DNA from 3 places in the Cupriavidus sp. 01L43 genome. Region 3 is predicted to be linked to each of the others. Evidence: predicted binding sites of a transcription regulator. Region 3 holds the regulator's gene; each other region holds the start of a gene.
What was found. The regulator FNR, encoded in region 3, switches genes on or off when oxygen is low (the NO sensors DNR and NnrR bind a similar motif). The targets are predictions, from matches to a motif close to TTGATNNNNATCAA.

Region 1 (4,499 bases), on a different contig from region 3:
CACAGCCCCCGGCAACACCGCCCGGCCGTGGAGTGTGTCCAGCAGCCGCTGCATGGCCGCATCGATCTCCTCGATGCTGAGGCCGCCGTAGCCCATCAGCACGCCGGGGCGCGGCGGCCGCCCCGCGAACATGCCGCTGACGCCGTAGAGCCCGATCGACGCCGCCCCGGCCCGGGCGATAAAGGCGGCTTCGTCAGCCTGTTTCAGGCCGACCGGACGGATTTCGGCCACGAGGTGGATGCCGGCCGACGCCGGCAGCGGGGCCAGCCAGGGCGACAGGTCGAGATCGAGCCAGCGCAGCAGCGCCGCGCGCCGCGCCGCGTACTCCTTGTGCATGCGCCGCAGGTGCTTGGCGAAATAGCCGTCGAGCATGAACTTGGCCAGCGCGGTCTGGGTGAGGGTGCAGCTATGCCAGTCGCTGGTCTGCTTGGCCCGGCACAGCGCCTGCGCCAGCGGGGCGGGCGGAATCACGTAGCCGATGCGCAGTTCCGGAAAAATAGTCTTCGAGAATGTGCCGACATAGGCGACCACGTCGTCATGGTCGAGGCTCTTGAGCGAGTCCATCGGCCGGCCCTCGAAGCGAAATTCCCCGTCGTAGTCGTCCTCCACCACCAGCGCGCCGCGCCGCTGCGCCCAGTCGAGCAGCGCCAGCCGGCGCTCCAGGCTCATCGGCATGCCGAGCGGGAACTGGTGCGAGGGGGTGACATAGATGATGCGGGCGTCCGCGGGCAGGGCGCTGACCACGATGCCATCCGCATCCACCGGTACCGGCACCACCCGGGCGCCCGCCGCCGTAAAGCTCATGCGGGCGGGCGGATAGCCGGGGTCCTCCATGGCCACCACGTCGCCGGGCCGCAGCACCACCCGCGCCAGCAGGGTCAGCGCCTGCTGGGCGCCCTGGGTCATGATCACGTCGTGCCAGTTGCTGACCACGGCGCGGCTGAAGGCCAGGTAGCGCGACACCGCCAGCCGTAGTTCCGGCTCGCCGGCCGGATCCCGGTAGCCTGCCGGCACGCGCGCCTGCACGCGTATCGCATGGCTCACGCAGCGGCGCCACTGGTCGAACGGAAACAGCCGCTTTTCGGTCACGCCGCCCATGAAGTCGTACTGCGGGGAGACGCCCTCCTGGCGGATCGGCAGCGCGTCCGGCATCGATTCCCAGAGCGCGTCGGCCGGCTGCAAGGCCGTGGCGTGCGTGGGCAGGTTGCCGCGCCGCGTCATGGCCGCCGCCACGAAGGTGCCCTCGCCGGTGCGCGAGCGCAGATAGCCCTCGGCGGTGAGCCGTTCGAAGACATCGAGTGTTGTCTTTCGGGAAACACCGAGTTGCGTGGCAAGGTCGCGCGTCGACGGGAGCCGCTCTCCAGCGGCCAGCCGGCCGTCGAGAATACCGGCGCGCAACTGGCGATAAATCTGACTGGCCAGGCCGTGGCGGCCTTCAATGCTCAAGTGGACGTTCATGATGGGGGCGGGGGCGAGTCATCGGTCGGAAAACCGCGCGCAGGCAGGCGCTGCCGCCATTCTAGTTAAGTTGCATCCTTGATGCAATTTAAGGTAATTCGACAAAAAACCACGCTGCGGGGGCGGGGTCCGGCGCGGCGCTCTCCAGGGGGCGGGCTCTCATCGGTGCCTCGATTCAGTACCCGCTGCGCGCCCCCTGCGCGTATCGCGCCTGCAACCTGAGGCGGCGGTGGTCACCCAAAAAACGCAGGAAGTGGCTATGGGCGCCTATCCGCCCCGTGCGTAATCTGCGCAGGACTCATCTCATGCCTGCCGGCAATGCCATGAATACCATCGCCATTCTGCTCTCCGCGTTCCTGCTTTCCGTGATCGCGCTGGCGGCCTTTATCTGGAGCATGCAGAAGGGCCTGTTCGATACTTCGCCAGCTGCCGCGCGGGTGATCTTTGCCGACGGCGAGACCGGGCACCCCGAGGATCCTGCCTCGGCGCACCTGACGCCCGGGCTGGACGATCCCTCCCGCGATGCCGCCGATGCATCTTCCGCGCCAGTCGTGTTCCTGTTCATCTGCTGCGCCATGGTGTGGCTGGTGGTGGCGTCGATGGCCGGGCTCACCGCCTCGATCAAGCTGCACGAACCGGACCTGCTCGCCAGCGTGCCCTGGCTGTCCTTTGGCCGCATCCGCACCATCCACCTGAACGCCGTGGCCTACGGCTGGGCGCCGATGGCCGGGCTGGCCATCGCCCTGTTCCTGCTGCCCCGGCTGCTCAAGACGGCGCTGGTCGGCGCCCGTTGGGCGGTGCTGGGGGCGGCGGTGTGGAATGCGGGGCTGATTGCCGGCATCGGCAGCATCGGCGCGGGGATTTCCGATGGGCTGGAGTGGCTCGAGATTCCCTGGCAGGTGGACATCCTGTTCGTGATCGGCGGCGCCTTCGTGGGGTTGCCGCTGGTGCTGACGCTGGTCAACCGGAAGGTGGATCACCTCTACGTGTCGGTCTGGTACATGGGCTGCGCGCTGTTCTGGTTCCCGGTGCTGTTCCTGGTGGCGAACGTGCCGGGCGTGCACTTCGGCGTAGAGCAGGCCACCATGAACTGGTGGTTCGGCCACAACGTGCTGGGGCTGTTCTACACGCCGCTGGCGCTGGCTTCCATCTACTATTTCCTGCCCAAGATCATCGGCCAGCCGGTCCGGTCGTACGGGCTCTCGCTGCTGGGTTTCTGGGCGCTGGCGTTCTTCTACGGGCAGGTGGGCGGCCACCACCTCGTGGGCGGGCCGGTGCCGGGGTGGCTGATTACGCTATCCATCGTGCAGAGCATGATGATGCTGATTCCGGTGGTCGCGTTCTCCATCAACCAGCACCAGACGCTGCGCGGCAACTTCCGCCGGCTGATCGACTCGCCGACGCTGCGTTTCATCACCTTCGGCGGGATGATGTACACGCTGAGTTCCATCCAGGGCTCGTTCGAGGCGCTGCGCACGGTGAGCCGCGTGGCCCACTTCACGCACTACACCGTGGCCCACGCCCACCTGGGGCTGTATGCGTTCGTCAGCTTCGCCTTCTTCGGCGCGCTGTACTTCATCGTGCCGCGCGTGACCGGCCGCGAATGGCCGTACCGCTGGATGATCTACATGCACTTCTGGCTCGCGGCGGGCGGCATCGGCATCTATTTCGTCTTCCTGAGCATTGGCGGCTGGCTGCAGGGGCTGGCCATGCTGGACGCGGCGCGCCCGTTCATGGACTCGGTCGCCGTGACCCTGCCGTACCTGCGCGCCCGCTCGCTGGGCGGGGCAATGATGCTGACGGGCCACCTGTTCTTCGTGACGAACTTCGTCTGCGCGGTCTTCGGCTTCGGGCCGAATCGTGACCGCCCGGCGCTGTTCCACCAGGGCCGCCTGCGCAAAACGGGCCAGTCGGGCCAAAAACCTGCCGAGGGAGTCTGAACCGTGAACAATGAAAGCGCCCTGCTGGCGGGGGGCATGACCATGCTGGCGCTGGCCACCAGCGCGCTGGTCGTCCTGCCGTATCTGCAACTCCAGGACGTCAAGCCCACCGAAGGCACCAAGCCCTATACCGCCGCGCAGCTGCGCGGGCGGGAGGTCTATATCGCCAACGGCTGCATCTACTGCCATTCCCAGCAGCCGCGCGACAGTTCCTACGCGCCGGACGCCAAGCGCGGCTGGGGTCGCGTGGCCGTGGCCGGCGACTACTACTACGACAAGCCGCACCTGCTGGGCACCATGCGCACCGGGCCGGACCTGATGAACATCGGCGTGCGCCAGCCCGGCGCCGACTGGCACCTCGGGCACCTGTACCAGCCGCGTGCCTACGTGAGCGGCAGCATCATGCCCAGCTACCCGTACTTGTTCGATGTGAAGGACGCGCCGGAGCCGGGCGACAAGCCGGTGACGCTGCCCCCGGGCTACGCACCGCCGGGCAAGGTGGTGGTGCCGACCGCCGCCGCGTCTGACCTGGTGGCCTATCTCCAGTCGCTGAACCGCACCGGGGCGGTGTTGCCGCCCGAAGGTAGCGAGTCGAACCCGCGATAAGCACCCGCGATAAGCACCCGATAAGCATCCGCAGAGGAAACAGATGGCAGATCCATCGGAAGAACGTCAGGCCGCCGCGGCGCGTGCCCGCGAGAATGCCGATCCGCACGAGAACCGCGCGCCGATTCCCCGCTACGTGCTGGCCATGGTGGCCGCGCTGGTGGCGTGGGGGGCGTTCTATATCGTGACGTCCGAAAGCGACCAGCCCTCGTCGCTGGGCGACAGCCGCACCCTGGCGGACCTGAAAGGCAAGCCGAAGGGCGCCGGCGGCGGCACCGTGGATGGCGCGGCGGTGTTCCAGGCCCGTTGCGTGGCCTGCCATCAGGCCACCGGGCAGGGTTTGCCGGGCGTGTTCCCGCCGCTGGCGGGCTCGGAGTGGGTGGTGGGGCAGGAGGCGCGGCTGGCCTCCATCGTGCTGCGCGGCGTGACCGGCAAGCTGACCGTCAAGGGCACGGCCTACAACGGGGCGATGCCGGCCTTCGCGGACCAGTTGTC
Region 2 (4,499 bases), on a different contig from region 3:
AGATCTCAAGGATCTCGTCCTTGGTCAGCGCGCGCTCGATGCGGTAGGCCATCAGCACTTCGTAGAGCTTGCGCGTGTAGGTCTTCTGGCGCGACAGGAAGAAGTTGCGCGCCACCTGCATGGTGATGGTGGACGCGCCTTGGGAGAGGTCGTCCGACAGATTGGCGATGCCGGCCCGCATCACGCCGACGTAGTCCACGCCGTCATGGAGATAGAATCGGTCATCCTCGATGGCCACCACCGCCTCGCGCAGCGCCGGCGGGAACTGGCGTAGCTCGACATAGTCCGGCGTCTTGCGGAACGCGGTCAGGGAGTCGAGCGACGGTAGCTGGCGGTCGGCCACCAGTACGGCGAAGGCGATGAGCAACGCACCGCCGAGTACGGCGAGCAGGACGAGTTTGACGAAGGCGGACCAGAGGCGTTGCATGGCGCATATTTTGCCATGGGTCCGATGACGATTCGGAAATTGCCGATCGCCCGCCTTAATTCGAGCACGGGTTTCGTGATGGGGGCGTCTTGTTGGCGGGGACGGCGGTCAGACCCAGCCGAGCCAGCGCCAGTACGTGGCCGCGAACAGCAGCATCAGGCCATAGCCGATGATCGTCAGCGGAATGCCCACGCGGGCGAACTGTCGGCCGTTGAAGGTGTCCGTGCCGAGGCAGACCATGTTCTGCGGCGCGTTGATCGGCAGGATGAAGCCGAAGCTGACCGTGAAGCCGAGCAGCATGGTCATGCCGACCTTGTTGATGTCGCCCGGCAGCGTCTGGAGCACCGAGATCAGGATGGGCAGCAGCGCGGCGGTCAGCGCGGTGGCGCTGGCGAACCCCAGATGGATCAGGATCAGGAACGCGGACAGCACCGCGAAGACCATCAGCACGCCATGGTCGGCAAGGCCGGAATGCGTGACCACGAACTTGCCGAGCCACTGGCCGGCCTGCGTGGTCAGCAGCGCGGTGCCAAGGCTGATGCCGACGCCGAATACGATCAGCGTGCCCCACGGCGTGCGCGCCTGCATGGTCTTCCAGTCCATCACGCCAAAGCGCGGCAGCATCAGGATTACCAGGCCGACGAAGGTGATCGTCGCGGTGTCGAAGCTGTGCAGCTTGCCCTCGGTCGCCCAGAACACCAGCAGGCCGATGGCGACGGCGGCGAGACGCTTCTGCGGGCCGGTCATCGGCCCGAGCGCGGCCAGTTCGCGCTGCACGGCTTCCTTACCGCCGGCAATCGCATCGGTTTCGGGCGGCAGCAGCCAGCGCACGAGGAAATAGAGCACCGCCGACATGACGAGCGCCCACGGCGCGCCGGCGATCAGCCATTGCAGCCAGGTCACGCGCTCCCCGAGCAGCTTGTCCATGAAGCCGGCGGTCAGCAGGTTCTGCGCGGCGGCGGTCTGGATGCCGACGTTCCACACGCTGGTGGCCATCGCCACCATGATCATGATGCCGGCGGCGGTATTGGACTTTTTGTCCACGCCGAACGCGGCAATCACGCCCATCATGATCGGCACCGTGCAGGCGCTGCGCGCGGTGGCGCTGGGTACGACCAGGCTGAGGATGATCGTGACCGCGATGGTGCCGATGAGGATGCGGCGCGTGCTGGTGCCGATGGCGGAGAGCGTGACCAGCGCGATGCGCCGGTCGAGCCCCGTCACGGTCATCGCGGCCGAGATGAACAGCGCGGCCGCCACCAGCGCGAGCGCCGTGTTCGAGAAGCCGGCCAGCGCCATGCCCAGCGCGCGCGAGGTGCCGTAGTTGACCGTGGGATCGGCCACCGTCGGCGCGAAGCCGATCAGGCCCGCCATCAGCGAGGTGATCATGATCGCGCTGGTCTCGTAGGTCACCGCCTCGGTGATCCACACGACCACGGCGAAGGCGAGGATGGCGAGCATGCGCTGCCCGGCGATGGGAAGCCCTTCGGGCGTAGGTATCAGGAGTACCGCGGCGAGCACGGCGAGGGCGAGGTACAAGCCCCAGTGGAGGGTCACCTTGGGGGTGACGGGCGCCGACATGGCGGCGGCGGGTGCAGCAGAGATATGCGGGTCAGGCATCTTGACTTCCTAAGTGGATGAGCCTGTCGACGCGGTCGTCACGCAGGGTCGCCGCGGTCGACCCACGCATTATGAGAAGCGTGCCTGCCCATGCCAAGGCACCGCGTCAGCGCGATTTGTCCAGGATCAAGCCTCTGCAAGATCAGGCATCGGGGGCGACACACGGTGCGTCACGGCGGCGCAACGGATTGCGGACATTGGGCGATTCCCGATGGCGCCGCGTGTCCTCGATCTGAAATAATTGGGGACGATGTTGAAAACCCTTCGATCACCCTTAACCGGACACCGACATGGTGACTCACGCAACACACATCCGTCCGTGCCTGCCGCTGGAGACCATCAGCAACGCACGTGACCTCGGTGGCCTCGTCGGCGCGCATGGGCGCCGCGTGCGTCACGGCAAGCTCTTTCGCAGCGGCAATCCTGCGCTGGCCAGCGTGGCGGACCTGGATCGCCTGCATGCGCTGGGCCTCGACATGGTCATCGACTTCCGCTCGACTGGCGAGAAGTCCCCACAGGAGGCCGCCTTCGGTGAGCGCTTCCGCTGGATTCCCGTGCCGGTGCTGGAGGGCAGCATGGCGATGGACGTGCTGATGCCGCGTCTGCGTGACAGCACGCCGGCGCAGGTCCATGCCTTCATGGTCGATGTCTACCGCGATTTCCCGGTGCGCTATCGCGACGCGTTCGGTGGCTTCCTGCGCAATGCGGAGACAGGCGGCACGCTGTACTACCACTGCACTGCCGGCAAGGACCGCACCGGCTTTGCGTCGCTGCTGCTGCTGTCCGCGCTTGGCGTGGCGCGGGACGACATCGTCGCCAACTACCTCGAGTCCAACCACTGGAACCGCCGCTTCAACGAGGCGATCCTCGCGCGGACCGAGGCGCTGGGCGTGCCGCCCGACGTCATCATGCCGTTGCTCGAGGTGCGGCCGGAATACCTGGAGGCGTCGATCGCCGCCATCGAGCAGGCGCACGGCGGCCTGGAGGCCTATCTGGCCGATGGGCTTCGCGTCGATATCGACCGCCTGCGCGGCCACTATCTCGAAGCCTGAGCCCGGCCGCCGCCGCTACTACAGTCCGCCGCGCTCGCGCAGGATGCGCGCGGTGGAGAGCGCAATCATGCCTTCCTCGTCGGTCGGCAGCACCAGCACGGGCACGCGGCTGTCGTCGCGGCTCACGCGCTGGGTGTTGGCGGCATTGGCCTGCTCGTCAAGGCGGACGCCGAACAGCCCGTCGAGGTAGGCGCAGATGCGCGCACGCACCTCGGCGGAGTTCGCACCGATGCCTGCCGTGAACACCAGCGTATCGAGCCCGCCCAGCGTGACGGCCAGCTTGCCGATCTCCTGCGCGGCGCGATAGGCGTAGAAGTTCACCGCCAGCACCGCACGCGGCTCGTTGCTGGCCAGCAGCACGCGCATGTCGCTGCTGATGCCGGAAATCCCCTTGAGCCCCGACTGGCCGTACAGCATGGCCTGGATCGCATCGGCTTCCATGCCTTGCGCGGCGAGCCACAGCACCGCGCCCGGATCGATATTGCCGCAGCGCGTGCCCATCGGCATGCCATCCAGCGCGGTCAGTCCCATTGTCGATTCCACACTCCGGCCCTCGCGCATCGCGCAGAGGCTGGCGCCGTTGCCGAGATGCGCCACGATGACACGGCCCTCGGCCAGATCCGGCGCCACCTGCCGCAGCCGTCGCGCGATATACGCATAAGACAGCCCGTGGAAGCCATAGCGGCGGATGCCGCGCTCGTAGTACTCGTACGGCAGCGCCATCAACTGCGCGAGCGGGTCGTGGCCGGCGTGAAAGGCGGTGTCGAAGCAGGCCACCTGCAGCAGCTCCGGCACGGCGGCGCGCACCGCACGGATCGCGGTCAGGTTATGCGGCTGGTGGAGCGGGGCGAGCGGGACGAGGGCCTCCAGCCGCTCGATCACGTTGTCGTCGATCGCCACCGCATCGGCGAAGTCTGCGCCGCCATGCACCACGCGATGGCCGACCGCCACCGGTGGCGTATCGCGCAGGCCCACGCTCAGCGTCAGCCGAATCAGGCGGAAGGCGGCATCGTGGTCGGCCACCTGCTCCACGGGAAACTGCTCATCGGCCACGACGCGGCCATCGGCCATGCGCGCGGTCAGGCGCGGCGCCACGCCGATGCCCTCGATCTGCCCGTGCGCGGCCAGTTCGGGCTGGATATCGACATTGTGATGCGCCGACTCGGGCACCACGTAGATGGAAACCTTCACGCTCGATGACCCGGCGTTGACAACGAGGATCACGGGATGGACGGTACTCAAGATGATTCTCCTGGCGACTGTCTTGGCGCTGGCATCGCGCTCAGGCGGGCACGGCGGCGGCGGTGCGGCGCGCGTGCGCAAGCAGCACGGCGATGGCGCAACTGCCGATGCGCGCGCGCACGCTGTCGGCACGGCTCGTCAGGATGATCGGCACCCGT
Region 3 (4,499 bases):
CCCCAATGCTGCACAGCCCGTAGCGGACGACCCCGCCACGCCGGAGCCCTCACGGCCCGACGACAGCCCGCCATGGCGCCCGGCTGCCACGCCGCGATCCGGGCAATCTGCCCAATCGGCTGAATCTTCGGAAGAAACACTCTACGAGGTCCGGCGCAAGATCTATCCGCGCTCGGTCACGGGCGCCTTCTCGAGCTGGCGCGTCTGGCTCGTCATCCTCACCCAGCTGGTCTACTACGGCGCCCCGTGGCTGCAATGGAACGACCGCCAGGCGGTGCTGTTCGACCTCGGCGCGCGCAAGTTCTATATCTTCGGCCTCGTGCTGTGGCCGCAGGACGTGATCTACCTCGCGGTCCTGCTTGTCATCTCGGCGCTCGCCCTGTTCCTGTTCACCGCCATCGCGGGCCGGCTGTTCTGTGGCTACGCGTGTCCACAGACCGTCTACACAGAAATCTTCATGTGGATCGAGCGACGCGTGGAAGGCGATCGCATCGCCCGCATCCGGCTGGACGGCGACCCGTGGAGCCTGCGCAAGCTGCGGCTCAAGGCGACCAAGCACACGCTCTGGGTGGTGATCGCCCTGTGGACCGGCTTCACGTTCGTCGGCTATTTCTCGCCGATCCGCGAGCTGGGCGGGCAGGTGATCGACCTCTCGCTGGGGCCGTGGCAGTCGTTCTGGATGCTGTTCTATGCCTTCGCCACCTGGGGCAACGCCGGCTTCATGCGCGAGCAGGTGTGCAAGTACATGTGCCCGTATGCGCGTTTCCAGAGCGTGATGGTCGACCGCGATACCTTCGTGGTGACCTATGACGTAGGCCGTGGCGAGCCGCGCGGCAGCCGCTCGCGCAAGACGGACCGGCACACCGCCGGCATTGGCGATTGCGTCAATTGCAGCATCTGCGTGCAGGTCTGCCCGACCGGGATCGACATCCGTGACGGATTGCAATACGAGTGCATCGGCTGCGGTGCCTGCATCGACGCCTGTAACCAGGTCATGGACAAGATGGCCTATCCGCGTGGCCTGATCCGCTACACCTCTGAGAACGCGATGCGCAAGGGCCTGTCGGCAGTCGCGGCGCGCAAGCGCCTGTTCCGCACACGGACGATTGTCTACGCGGTGATCTGGTCGGCGCTGGTGGGGGGCTTCATCGGGTCGCTGGCGATGCGCACGCCGCTCAAGGTCGATGTCATCCGCGACCGTGGCGCGTTGGGCCGCGAGGTCGAAGGTCGTTGGATCGAGAACGTGTACCGGCTGCAACTGATCAATACGACCGAGACGCCGATGCGCGTCCGGGTACAGGCGACGAGCGCGGAGCTGCAAGGGTTGACCATCGAGTATGACAAGTCGGCAGAAACGCTGGCGCCTACGTCGAACCGGCTGTTGCCGGTGCGGATCCGTATCCCGATCGACCACGCGCCGCAGGGCACGCACAAGATCCGTATCACGGTCACGGGGGAGGGTATGGACGACGCACGCGGACGCGCGCAGATCCAGGAAGCGACCAGTTTCATCGTGCCGCGCGGCCTGTAGGACAGGTCATTCAGGAAATATTCGACGCAAGGAGTAGGCAATGACAGCGCAACAAGTCAAGCCGTGGTGGAAGGAACCGTGGCCGTGGCTGCTGATGAGCGGACCGCTGCTGGCGATGATCGGCTGTGGTGTGACGATCTGGCTCGCCAATACCCACGCCGACGTGCCGGTGCGCGATGCCGCGCGGCATGGGCTGGTGGTGGAGAAGCTGGATGGGTCCGCCGTGCATGCCGACGCCCATGTCAATGACACGGCGAGGCGGCCATGAGACTACGCTGGCTGATGTGGGTGATGTGGCCAGCGTTCCTGATGGGCGGCGTGGCCACGGCAACGGTGTTCTCGATTGTCGATCCCAGTGACCTGAGCTTCTTCGGTCATCCGGTCGACGCGTCGCGTGAGGCGATCTATACCGTGGGATTCCTGCTGGCGTGGCTGTTCTGCGCCTTGTCGAGCGGCCTGACGCTCTACACCATGCCAACGCCGCTCAGCGATACCGATGAACTCGAGTAGCGAGTGCACCGCCGCCGGCGAGCCGGCCTTAGCAGGAGCGGTTGTAGATCTGCTTGATGCCGGCCATGTCGATGAGCTTGACGTGGCGCTGGCGGATCTGGATCAGGCCCGCCTCGGCAAAACGAGAGAACAGGCGGCTGACGGTTTCGAGTTTCAGGCCAAGATAACTGCCGATCTCCTCGCGGCTCATGCGCAACACGAACTCGCTCGACGAGTAGCCACGCGCCGACAGGCGATCGGAAAGATTGACGAGGAACGCGGCAAGCCGCTCCTCGGCCCGCATCGAACCCAACGTCATCAGCATCACCTGGTCCTGCGAAATCTCCTTGCTCATCAAGCGCAGGAACTGGGTTTGCAGCGAGGGCAGGTCAGACGAGAGCGCCTGCAAGTCGTTGAAGCGTACGACGCAGACTTCGGCATCCTCGAGGGCCGTGGCATCGGAAGCATGCTGCATTTCGCCGAGGCCATCCATACCGACCATCTCGCCGGGCAGATGGAAGCCGGTGATCTGCGAGCGGCCGTCTTCGAGCGTCACGTGCGTCTTGAGCGTGCCGAAACGCACGGCATAGACGGCGGTGAGCGGATCGCCCATGCGGTAAAGCGTTTCGCCCTTGTGCACGCGCACGCGTTCCTGCACGAGCGTGTCCATCTTCAGGAGGTCCTGGTGCGACATGCCTACCGGCAGACAAAGCTGGCCCATCCCGCACGTAGAGCAGCGGGGCGAGATCTCGGTGACGGGTATGGAGGTAAGCAATTGAGGGCTCTTGGTGATGCGCATTGCAGCGAGGGCGCGACAGATCAATTTTACCGCGTGAAGTGACGCGGAAGCGAGGGACCGTTGCCATTTGGTGTGCTTTTCAGCGTTTTTATCGTTGCGTTGTTTGGTGGCGTCCACTGTGCTGCGATGTGTGGCGGCATTGCGATGGCGGCCGAGCAGCGCGCGGCGGTGTGCGTGCCGGTGACGATCCATCGCTCGCCGCGCGGCTGGCTCGTGGAATTGCTGGCGATGCACGCCGGCCGCCTGACCACCTACGCGTTGCTGGGGGCGGTGGTGGGTGCCGTCGGCGCCACCGTATGGAAGCAGGACTATCTGCCTGTGCAGCGATGGCTCTATGGCGCAGGCGGAGCGATGCTGGTGATGTCGGGCTTCTGGCTGTTGCGTGGGCGCACCATGCGTGCGGCGCGCCTGGAGGCGTTCGCGGTGCGCATGGCCCAAGGGGTGGTAGGTCGCATGGGCGCGCTCGGTATCAGGCTGCCTGCCGGCCTGGCCCGGCATGCGCCGCTGCTGCGGCGCTTCGGTCTGGGACTCGCCTGGGGGATCGTGCCGTGCGGGATGGTCTATGGGGCACTCGCAATGGCGTTGCTGGCCGGCAATGCGGCGTCGGGCGCGCTGGTTCTGCTCGTCTTTGGGTTGGGAACGCTGCCAAACCTGCTGGTGATTTCGGGGTTGTCGGGCTATGTGCGCCATGTGTCGCGCCGGCCGGCGGTCCGGACCGTGGCGGGCGTGCTGATCATCGGCTTCGGCATCGTGGGCGTGGCGCGGGCGGTCTGGCTCCCGGAGACGCTGGCTGCGCATGGGTTCTGCGTGGTGTTCTAGGACGATTCCGGGCGGCGGACAGGCCGCCCCGGTTCGTGCCATTCGCCACGCCGGGCGGCGGGCGGGTTGCGGAGGGGGGCGGGAATGCCATACAATCGCGAGAACCACGGTATCGCGCCACGTAATTCCCTGGCGTCGCCGGGCCGGCATCCCTGATCTGGGATGCGTGTCCATGGGTCCGAGGCAGCATTGGCTTGCCGGATCCGTCCCCACAGTGCATCCGGTTCAAAAGATCTGGTTTAAAAGGCCGGTCGGCCTTGTGGAGTGGTGGCGCAGGCGCAGGACGAAGCTTGTCCGGGCCGATATCCGTTTTTTCTTGCCGCCTTGGCAATCTGATTGTCCTGGCGAATGTCCGCTCCAAGGGGAAGGGTTCCGCCTGCGAGGGTAAAGGCGAGAGCGCGACGCAAGAGGTTCGACTMCCGGCGAAGCCAGCCGGATGCGGACGATCTCCTGCCGGAACGACCCGGCAAATCGATGCAAAAGAACGAAGTGCACCGCTTGGCTGCCTGGGCTGCGACAGGCTGCGAGTTGGCTGCGCAATGAGATGGCGGTGGCATCGGTACCGCTGTATCCGAAATCTCCAGTGCTCCGGGATTCGTCCGGGAGCAGGTGCAAAGACAGGCTGCACACAATCACATGAATACCCAAGAGGCGAAGATCGTCCTCGAGACCGCGCTGATTTGTGCGCAGGAGCCCCTGCGCGTCAACGATCTCCGCCGTCTTTTCGCCGACGATGTCGGCGCCGACACCATCCGCGCCCTGTTGGGCGAATTGCGACAGGACTGGCAGCAACGCGGTGTGGAACTCGTGGCCCTGGCCAGCGGCTGGCGTTTCCAGAGCCGGCCCGAGATGCGCGAGTTC

Region 1: AC1DP9_RS03700 (cbb3-type cytochrome c oxidase subunit I) is a predicted target of FNR. The motif match lies at 1,537-1,550, and genes of this name have one in related genera.
Region 2: AC1DP9_RS21985 (DASS family sodium-coupled anion symporter) is a predicted target of FNR. The motif match lies at 2,164-2,177, and genes of this name have one in related genera.

Annotation. Positions count from the first base shown of each region.
Region 1 is NZ_JBFTSH010000002.1:127,374-131,872, reverse strand. Features, by position in the region: gene pdxR (MocR-like pyridoxine biosynthesis transcription factor PdxR) at 1-1,458, opposite strand, end outside; gene AC1DP9_RS03700 (cbb3-type cytochrome c oxidase subunit I) at 1,782-3,398, shown strand; gene AC1DP9_RS03695 (cbb3-type cytochrome c oxidase subunit II) at 3,402-4,004, shown strand; gene AC1DP9_RS03690 (c-type cytochrome) at 4,048-4,499, shown strand, end outside.
Region 2 is NZ_JBFTSH010000016.1:1,153-5,651, forward strand. Features, by position in the region: gene AC1DP9_RS21980 (transglycosylase domain-containing protein) at 1-427, opposite strand, end outside; gene AC1DP9_RS21985 (DASS family sodium-coupled anion symporter) at 536-2,047, opposite strand; gene AC1DP9_RS21990 (tyrosine-protein phosphatase) at 2,338-3,099, shown strand; gene AC1DP9_RS21995 (acetate/propionate family kinase) at 3,118-4,341, opposite strand; gene AC1DP9_RS22000 (phosphate acetyltransferase) at 4,382-4,499, opposite strand, start outside.
Region 3 is NZ_JBFTSH010000018.1:81,068-85,566, forward strand. Features, by position in the region: gene ccoG (cytochrome c oxidase accessory protein CcoG) at 1-1,531, shown strand, start outside; gene AC1DP9_RS23420 (hypothetical protein) at 1,572-1,799, shown strand; gene AC1DP9_RS23425 (hypothetical protein) at 1,796-2,041, shown strand; gene fnr (fumarate/nitrate reduction transcriptional regulator Fnr) at 2,070-2,795, opposite strand; gene AC1DP9_RS23435 (sulfite exporter TauE/SafE family protein) at 2,880-3,638, shown strand; gene scpB (SMC-Scp complex subunit ScpB) at 4,275-4,499, shown strand, end outside.